Regions from separate parts of the Streptomyces sp. NPDC003247 genome, predicted to be linked through region 1. Evidence: riboswitches for the same ligand, from Rfam matches in the RefSeq annotation. Region 1 holds a riboswitch; each other region holds the start of a gene.
What was found. Region 1 has a riboswitch for S-adenosylmethionine ahead of ACFYWQ_RS01005 (aminotransferase class V-fold PLP-dependent enzyme). Riboswitches for the same ligand answer to the same signal wherever they lie in the genome.

Region 2: another riboswitch for S-adenosylmethionine. It lies ahead of ACFYWQ_RS36825 (putative leader peptide); the one in region 1 lies ahead of ACFYWQ_RS01005 (aminotransferase class V-fold PLP-dependent enzyme).
Region 3: another riboswitch for S-adenosylmethionine. It lies ahead of ACFYWQ_RS35645 (ABC transporter substrate-binding protein); the one in region 1 lies ahead of ACFYWQ_RS01005 (aminotransferase class V-fold PLP-dependent enzyme).

The regions. Positions count from the first base shown of each region.
Region 1 is NZ_JBIAPF010000001.1:232,652-235,807, forward strand. Features, by position in the region: gene ACFYWQ_RS01000 (Lrp/AsnC family transcriptional regulator) at 1-133, shown strand, start outside; gene ACFYWQ_RS01005 (aminotransferase class V-fold PLP-dependent enzyme) at 265-1,626, opposite strand; SAM riboswitch class IV at 1,792-1,908, opposite strand; gene trpD (anthranilate phosphoribosyltransferase) at 1,982-3,046, opposite strand.
Region 2 is NZ_JBIAPF010000015.1:104,366-107,521, forward strand. Features, by position in the region: gene ACFYWQ_RS36820 (ABC transporter substrate-binding protein) at 1-1,146, opposite strand, end outside; gene ACFYWQ_RS36825 (putative leader peptide) at 1,353-1,484, opposite strand; SAM riboswitch class IV at 1,504-1,617, opposite strand; gene ACFYWQ_RS36830 (MFS transporter) at 2,032-3,156, shown strand, end outside.
Region 3 is NZ_JBIAPF010000014.1:33,475-36,630, reverse strand. Features, by position in the region: gene ACFYWQ_RS35650 (DUF427 domain-containing protein) at 1-552, shown strand, start outside; SAM riboswitch class IV at 770-880, shown strand; gene ACFYWQ_RS35645 (ABC transporter substrate-binding protein) at 1,107-2,741, shown strand; gene ACFYWQ_RS35640 (ABC transporter permease) at 2,738-3,156, shown strand, end outside.

The DNA of each region.
Region 1 (3,156 bases):
GGAGCTCGCCGAGGTGATCCCCGGGCGGATCAGCAAGATCCCCGGCGTCGAGGCGACGGACACGCATGTCGCCTTCCGTACGTACTCGCAGCATGATCTCGAGGCTGCGTTCGCCATCGGGCTGGACTCTTAGCGCGGGAGCGCCTGGGGCGCGGAGCGTGTGTGCGGCTGCCGGTCGGCTGTGGCTGGTCGCGCCCACGCGGCGGAGCCGCATGTCGACACGGCCCCGCGCCCCTCAGGGCGCTGCCCCTGACGTCGGCTGCATCACACCGCCGGGACGCAGCGGCCGTCCTCCGTGCGGTACTGCCACTTGGCGCCGCTCCCGACCAGTTCCTTCACCGCGGTCACGAAACGCTCCACGTGCTCGTCCGGCGTGCCCGCGCCGAAGCTCACCCGGATCGCGTTGAGGGACTTCTCGCCCGGCGCGGCCTCGGGGGCGCCGCACTCGCCCTGGCTGCGCGGGTCGCTGCCGAGGAGGGTGCGGACGAGGGGGTGGGCGCAGAAGAGGCCGTCGCGGACGCCGATGCCGTACTCGGCGGAGAGGGCGGCGGCGAAGTGGGAGCTGTTCCAGCCCTCGACGACGAAGGAGATCACGCCGACGCGGGGGGCGTCGTCGCCGAAGAGGGACAGCACGCGCACCTCGGGCACCTCGGCCAGCCCCGCCCGCACCTTCTCGATGAGGTACCGCTCCCGGGCGACCAGCGTGTCGAAGCCCGCCTCCGTCAGGGCCTTGCAGGCGGAGGCGATGGAGTAGGCGCCGATGACGTTCGGCGAGCCCGCCTCGTGCCGGGCGGCGCTGTCGTGCCACTCCACGTCCACTCCCCCGTCCTCGCGCCGGGTGACCTTGCGGCTGGCGCCGCCGCCGGCCAGGTACGGCTCGGCCGCGCGCAGCCAGTCGGCGCGGCCGGCCAGGACGCCGGAGCCGAACGGGGCGTACAGCTTGTGCCCGGAGAAGGCGATCCAGTCGACGTCGAGGTCGCGCACGGACACCGGGTGGTGGGGGGCGAGCTGGGCCGCGTCCAGGACGATCCGGGCGCCGTGGGCGTGGGCGGCGGCGGCCAGCTCGCGCACCGGCCACAGCTCGCCGGTGACGTTGGAGGCGCCGGTCACGCAGACCAGGGCCGGGCCGTAGGGGTCGCGGTCGGCGAGCGCGCGCTCCAGGGTCTCGACGGCCTGGCGCGGGGTGCGCGGGGCGTCGAGGTAGGTGACCCGGGCGTCCTTCCAGGGCAGCAGCGAGGCGTGGTGCTCGGTCTCGAAGACGAAGACCTGGCAGTCGGCGGGGAGGGCGGCGGCGAGGAGGTTCAGGGAGTCCGTGGTGGAGCGGGTGAAGACCAGCTGGTCGTCGGCGCGGCAGTCGAGGAACTCCGCGACCGTCCGGCGGGCGTTCTCGAAGAGGTCCGTGGACAGCTGGGAGAGGTAGCCGGCGCCGCGGTGGACGCTGCCGTAGTACGGGGCGTAGGCCGCCACGTCGTCCCAGACGCGCTGGAGGGCGGGGGCGCTGGCCGCGTAGTCGAGCGCGGCGTAGGTGACCTCCCCGCCGGTGACGAGCGGCACGGTGACATCCCGGCCCAGAACGGGCAGCGGGGCACAAACGGACTGGGCGGAGGCAGCGGTGGAGACAGACATGGCGGAACTCCCGTGAGGACGCGTGGAACCGCCGTGCCGGACAGCGCGTCGACGGCACGGAGGGAAGAGGAAAAAGGGGTGTGCGGAGGCGGGGCTCTGCGGCCCTATCGCATTCGCTTGCTCACGGAAGACTCCTCGACGACCAGGACCCCTGGTGACGCGAGGGGTCCGCGCTTGCCGTGGGCCTTGCTGCCCACGACCTGGTCTTCACCCGGGGCACCCCGCCACGGACGGAGGGTTGCCGGACAGTCGGCCGGGGCCTCATGACTGTCACTCATGACCTGAGGAGGAAAGTACGGTAAATGATCGCGGTCCCGCAACTCCTGTCCGGATCGCGGGACCGCTTCCTCGGCCGTCAGGCGTTGCTGGCCGCCACCCAGCGCTCCAGCACCCGCGCGGCCGCACCGGAGTCGACGGACCGCGCCGCCTTCTCCATGCCGGCGCGGATCTGCTCGGCCAGCGGTGCGTCCGTCGGCTCCAGCGCCATCAGCGCCGCCGCGGCGTTCAGCAGGACGGCGTCCCGCACCGGCCCCCGCTCGCCCTCCAGCAGCCGGCGCGCGACCTGCGCGTTGTACGAGGGGTCGGCGCCCCGCAGCGCCTCCACGGACACCAGCTCGATGCCGACGTGCCGCGGGTCGAAGGTCTCCTCGGTCACCTTGCCGTCGCGGACGATCCACACCCGGGAGGTGGACGTGGTGGTCAGCTCGTCGAAGCCGTCGTCGCCCCGGAACACCAGCGACGAGTGGCCGCGCTCGGCGAAGACGCCGGCGACGATCGGCGCCATGCGCGGGTCGGCGACCCCGACCGCCTGGGCACGCACCCGGGCGGGGTTGGTGAGCGGGCCGAGGGCGTTGAACACCGTACGGACGCCCAGCTGCTTGCGGGCGGCGCCCGCGTGGCGCAGCGCCGGGTGGAACTTGACCGCGAAGCAGAAGGTGATCCCGGCTTCCTCGGCCACCTCGGCCACCCGCTGCGGCGTCAGGTCCAGATTGACGCCCAGCTGCTCCAGGACGTCCGACGCCCCGGACGCGGAGGACGCGGCCCGGTTGCCGTGCTTGACGACCTTCGCGCCGGTGCCGGCGACGACGATCGACGCCATGGTGGAGATGTTCACCGTCTTCGCGCCGTCGCCGCCGGTGCCGACGATGTCGACGGTGGGGCCGGGCACCTCGATCAGGTTGGCGTGCTCGTACATCGTGCGTACGAGACCGTTGATCTCCGCCACCGTCTCGCCCTTGGCCCGCAGCGCCACCACGAAGGCGGCGATCTGGGCGTCGGTCGCCTCACCGCGCATGATCAGGTCCATGGCCCAGGCGGTCTCCTCCGAGGAGAGGTCCCGGCCGTCCAGCAGACCGTTCAGCAGGACGGGCCAGGAACGGCCCGCCGCGGTGTCGCCTCCAGCGGGGGTCACAGCGCTCATAAGCCGCTCCTGGGTGTCATGGTGGTCCCGCTCTCCGACGGGACACGCGTCTCAACGGGTCCACCCTATCCAGCCACGGGGAACGGCGAAGAGCCCCGTCCGAACACCGG
Region 2 (3,156 bases), on a different contig from region 1:
CTTGGTGCGGACACCGTCGCCGCCCGCCTTCCAACCGGCCGCGTCCAGCAGGGACTTCGCCTTGGCCGCGTCGAACGCGAGGTCCGAGGAGAGGTCGGTGTAGTCGGGTGTGGTGTGGGCCAGGACACTGGTCGCCGGCTCGGTGCCGGTCGGGAACACGGTGTCGGCGATCTGCTCGCGGTCGACGGCGGCCAGGATCGCCTGGCGCACCTTGGTGTCCTTCAGCACGGGCAGCGCGTTGTTGAGCCCCAGCCCGAACACCACACCGGGGTTGGCCCGGCGCTGGAGGGTGACCTGACCGCCCTTGAGCGCCGCCTCGTTGGCCTTGCCGACGCCGCTGATCGCGTCCACCTGCCCGGACTGGAGACTGCCGGCCCGGACACCCGCCTCGGGCACGACCTTGAACACCAGCTTGTCCAGGTAGGCCTCGCCCTTCTTGGACCACAGCGAGGAGCCCCAGTCGTACCCGGTGCGCTTGGCCAGGGTGATCGACTGGTTCTGCACGTACTGCTTCAGCACGAACGGTCCGGACCCGATCACGCCGTCGCTGCACTTCTGCTGCGGGCTCTTCTTCGCGCTCGCCGACGACTCGATGCCCAGCGAGTGGGTCGACGTCGCCTGGAGGAACTGCGCGTTGGGCTCCTTGAAGGTCACCCTGACGGTGAGCGGGTCCACCACGGTGGTGCTCTTGACGCCGCTCAGATAGCCCTGGGCGAGGGACCCCAGGGCGCCTAGCTTCGGCACCGCGTCGAAATTGTCCTTCACCACCTGCGCGGTCAGCTCGGACCCGTCGCTGAAGGTGACACCCGACCGCAGGTGGAAGGTGAACGTCGTCGCCTCGGAGTCGACGTCCCAGCTCTCGGCCAGCCACGGCACGATCTTGCCGGTCTCGGGGTCCTGGTCGGTCAGGGAGTCCACGGTCTGGCGCACCGAGTAGATGCTCTCGTTGCTGCCGACCTGCTGCGGATCCACGCAGCCGGAGTCGGAACCCACCGCGAAGGTCAAGGTGCCGCCGGACGTCGGCCGACCGCTTCCACTGCCGGAGCCGTCGCCGCCCGACCCGCAGGCGGTCAGCAGGACACTGGTGGTCAGCAGGGCGGCCAGGGGCGCCCATCGGGAGGTTCTGAAATCCGGGAGTGCTGTCACGGAGGGCTTCTCCTACTCGGGTCACCAGGCACGGGGTGCTGTCGGGGGCACGGCCGTGCATGGGCGTGCGGCCCCGGCCGGATCGACACCGGCGGCGGGGGAGCGCTGTACAGACAGGGGTCAGGGGCGACACCGGGAGCGGTGCCGGGAAAGCGCGAAGCAGGCGCGGGCCGGTGACGGACGTCAGCCGGCGGCGGACGAGCTCGTCAGGGCCGACAGAGGCAGCTGGTCGAGCGCTTCAGATCGATGTGGCGTCGGCGCGAGAGCCGGGAGAACGCCGTGGCGTCGGCGAAGGAGACAGCCAGGTCAACGCCGTGTCGCACGCCTGTCCTCCCCATCTCCGGCCCCCGTCCCGGGGCCACGCGCTTGCGGGGATCGTCGGTGATCCCGCCGGGCTTTCACCTGGAGCACCCCACCGCGTGGGAGGGTTGCCGGTCAGCGAGCCAGGGCTTGACGCTGACACTCAATGCCGGTCGCGATGGTACGGAGCGGTCTTGTCGTACGTCAATGCCGGAATCGGGCGCCCGGTTGGAGGAGGCGGGGCCGTCTCAAGTCCCGGGACGCGTGGTGGACGCCCCTCCCGCCATGTGCTTTGATCCGGCGATGGAGACCGCAGGTCAGGCACGCACCGTGCTGTTCGCCCCGTTCTGGGTGGGCCGCCGCGCCGATCAGTTCGACCAGACCTGTCGCTGACCACTCGCGCCCCTCAACTCCTCCAGCCCCTTCCCGGCCCGCGTACCGCCGCGCCCTCGCGCGGACGCGGACCGGCGTCGCAGGCCCCCGCGCGGCGAACAGGCCATGCACCTCCCGCCTTCCTCGGGGCGCTTCCGGTGTGACGCGTCCGTCGCGCGCACCACCATGGCCGACCCATCCGGAAAGAGACGTATGGACGTCAACAGCACCGCCCCGGCAGGGGTGTTCGCCGCGCTGCGGGTCCGTGACTACCGGATCTACTGGAGCACGGGTCTGGTGTCCAACGTCGGCAGCGCCATGCAGGGCGTCGCGCTGGACTGGTTCGTTCTCAGGCTCACGCACAGCGGGACCGCGCTCGGCTGGGTCATGGGCCTTCAGTTCGCCCCGGTCCTGCTGTTCGGCCTGTGGGGCGGGGTGACAGCCGACCGGTACGACCGGCGGACCCTGCTGCTGTGGACCCACACGCTGTACGCGGCGCAGGCCGTGCTGCTGGCGGTGACGGTGCTCTCCGGCCATGCCCCGCTGTGGCTGCTGTACGTCCTGTCCTTCGCCCTGGGCTGCGTGTTCACGGTGGAGAACCCCGCACGTCTGTCGTTCGTCACCGAACTGGTCGGACGGGCCCTGATCCCGAAGGCGGCGGGCCTGAACATCCTGTCCCTGAACGCCGCGCGTCTGATCGGCCCCGCGATCGCCGGTGTACTGATCGGGGCGATCGGTACCGGATGGGTGTTCGCCCTCAACGCCGTCTCCTTCACCGTCGTCCTCGTCGGGCTGCTGTCGATCCGTCCACGGTCGCGGCAGACACGCGCCGCCTCCCGGCCGCCCTGGACGGGAGCGGGGGTGGAGGGGCTGCGGTACGTGGCCGCGCGGCCCGAACTCGTCGGCGTCTTCACGATCTTCGGCCTGGTCGCCACCTTCGCGGTCAACTTCCCGACCACGCTGACCCTGTTCGCCGACCGGGTCTTCGACGTCGGCTCCCGGGGGCTCGGCATCATGAACACGGCCCTGGCCCTCGGCACCGTCGCAGGGACCATCGCCGCCACGCGCGGTGTCTCGCCGCGGGTCCGGACGGTCGTGGTCGGCGCGCTGCTGTTCGGCGGTTTCGAGGCGCTGGCGGCGGTCATGCCGACGTACCCGGCGTTCCTCGCCCTGTTGCTGCCCGCCGGTTTCACGTTGATGACGCTGAACACGGCCGTGAGCGCCTTCGTCCAGTCGGAGGTCAGCGATGCCATGCGGGGCCGGGTGATGGCGGTGTACACGGTGATCTCGATGGGCGGCAGCCCGGTCGGCGCCCCCGTCATCGGCTGGATCTCCCAG
Region 3 (3,156 bases), on a different contig from region 1:
CTGCTGGAGAACGCGGCCTGGACGTTCCCCGCCGCCGACCTGGCCGGGCACATCGCCTTCGAGTGGTTCCGGCGCGTCGGCCGGGGCCTGGACCACTGGTACGAGGAGGAGGAAGAGATCTTCGTCCACCCCCGCGACCCGCACAAGCGGGTGGACGCCATCCCCAGCAGCCGCCACGTCCGGGTCGAGATCGGCGGCACGGTCGTCGCCGACACCCACCGCCCCGTGCTGCTCTTCGAGACCGGCCTGCCGACGCGCTACTACATCCCGCCCGAGGACGTCCGCCTGGACCTGTTCGAACCGACCGACCACAGCACCGGCTGCCCCTACAAGGGGACCGCCACGTACTGGTCGTGGCGGGGCGGGACCGGTGACCCCGGCGTCCCGCCGAACGTCGTCTGGAGCTATCCCGAGCCACTGCCCGCGGTCGGCGCCGTCACCGGGCTCCTCGCGTTCTACAACGAGGCCGTCGACATCACCGTGGACGGCGAACGGCTGGAGCGCCCCGTCACCCCGTTCACCACGGCGCTCGCCGCGCGGCCGCCGGCCTGACGGCACCGGTCGCGGTGATCACGGGCGCCGCCTCCCGGGTACCTGGGGCCACCACGCGGCGAAGGCGGCCGTGACCAACCTCGTGCGGGCCACGGCCGTCGATGGGAGGGGCCTGCCCCCGCCGTCCGGCGCGGAGAACGGCCGCCCTGCCCGCGCACACCGTCCCGGCAAAGCCACTGCTTGACGCCGGGAGAAGCGTCGATCTACGGTGAGCGCGAGCCACGAGTTCCGGTGATCAAGCCCTGGCTGGCCGGACGGCAACCCTCGACGCAGTGGGGTGCCCCCAGGTGACGGCTCGGCGGATGTTCCTGTTCTGCAAGTGCGTTCCCCCGGCCCGAGGGCCGACGACATCCCTGGGAGGACGGCGTGGCAACCGGCCTCGTGCTGTGCTCCCGACGCCATGTCGATCTGCTGCTGGTCTGCAGCTGCCTCTGTCACAGCTGACCTGACCCGTTTTCGCTCCTCACCCTCACCTTTCACACGAGCGTGCGCGCGGCACACCCTGTCCGCCGCGCCCCGTTCGTGTCTCCTTCATGCGGAAGCAGAGACCAGCCATGGCACAGCACAGCACTGTCAGAACGTTCCGGCCCCTGGGCGCCCTCACCCTCGGCACGGCCGTCCTGGTGGCCCTGACCGGCTGCACGAGCACCAAGAGCTCCGCCGGCTCCGACGGCGCGACGATCACCGTCGGTACGACGGACCAGGTCACCAGCCTCGACCCGGCGGGCGCCTGGGACGCGGGCTCCGGCACCATCGAGAGCGAGGTCTACGCCACGCTGCTCAGCGTGAAGAACGGCGCCACGGAGGTCTCCCCGGATCTGGCCACCGGGATCGAGCTGACGGCGCCCAAGGAGTACACGGTGACCCTCGGGGAAGGGCTGAAGTTCGCCAACGGGCACCAACTGACGTCCTCCGACGTCAAGTTCAGCCTCGACCGCATCGTGAAGATAGCCGACGAGAACGGCCCGTCGTCGCTCCTCTACAACCTCGCCTCCGTCGCCGCGCCGACACCCACGACCGTCGTCTTCACCCTCAAGTCCGCCAACGACACCCTGTTCCCGCAGGTGCTGTCCACCGCGGCCGGCTACATCGTCGACGAGGAGGTCTTCCCCGCCGACAAGATCCTCGACGACAAGGCCATCGTCGCCGGGAAGCCCTGGAACGGGCCGTACGGCATCACGAGCTACGACAAGAACTCGCTGGTCTCCTTCACCGCCAACAGCGCCTACGGCGGCCGGCTGGGCACCCCGAAGACGAAGAACGTCCAGCTCAAGTACTACACGGACGCGAGCAACCTGAAGCTCGACGTCCAGCAGGGCACCGTCGACGCCGTCTACCGCACCCTCACCACCGCCGACCTCGACGACCTGTCCGAGAAGAAGAACATCAAGGTCCACACCGGCTCCGGCAACGGCATCCGTTTCATCGTCTTCGACTTCCAGACGCAGCCGTACGGCACCAAGACCGAGAACGCCGACGCGGCCAAGGCCCTGGCCGTCCGGCAGGCCGTCGCCGACTCCGTCGACCGGGCCCAGCTCGCGCAGCAGGTCTACAAGAACAGCTACCAGCCGCTGTACAGCTCGGTGCCGGACGGACTCACCGGTGCCACCGACTCCTTCAAGTCGCTCTACGGCGACAAGAAGGGCGGCCCCGACAAGGCCGCGGCCGCCGCACGGCTGAAGGCGGCGAAGGTGACCACCCCCGTCACCCTCAACCTCCAGTACAACAGCGACCACTACGGCTCGTCCTCGGCGGACGAGTACGCGCTGGTCAAGTCCCAGCTCGAAGCCACCGGACTGTTCAAGGTGAACCTCCAGTCCACCGAGTGGACCCAGTACGGCGAGGACCGCATCAAGCACCTCTACCCGCTCTACCAGCTCGGCTGGTACGCCGACTACCTGGACGCGGACAACTACCTCTCGCCCTTCTACTCGGCCAACACCTGGGTCGCCAACGGCTACTCCGACCCGGCCGTACGCGAGCTGATCCAGAAGGAGGAGACCGAGACGGACCCGGCGAAGCGCACCGACCTGCTCCAGCAGGCCCAGGACAAGGCCGCGGCGTCGGTACCGCTGCTCCCGCTGCTCCAGGGGTCCACCGCGATCGTCACCCGCACCGACATCAGCGGTGTGCCCGACGAGCTGAACAGCGCCTACACGTTCCGCTGGGCAGGACTCGCGAAGAAGTGAGCGCCCTGACGCAGGACACCCCCGGCGCCGTCGCCCCTCCCGCCGACGGCGCCGCCGGGTACGGACTCGCCCGCTACCTGGTGGTCCGCTTCCTCCTCATCATCCCCACCGTGTTCATCCTGGTCAGCCTGGTCTTCTTCCTGATGCGCGCCACCGGCGACCCGATCAGCGCCGCGCTGGGCGACCGGCTCACCCCCGACCAGCTCCAGGCGAAACTGCACCAGGCGGGCTACGACCGGCCGCTGCTCACCCAGTACCTGGACTACCTGACGTCCCTGGCGAGCGGCGACTTCGGCCGCACCGTCACCGACAACGAACCGGTGACCCACGTACTGGGCACCTACGGCGCCGCCACCGTCGAACTCTCCTTCTACGCCCTCGCCGTCGCCCTCGTCGTGGGCGTCCCCCTGGGCAT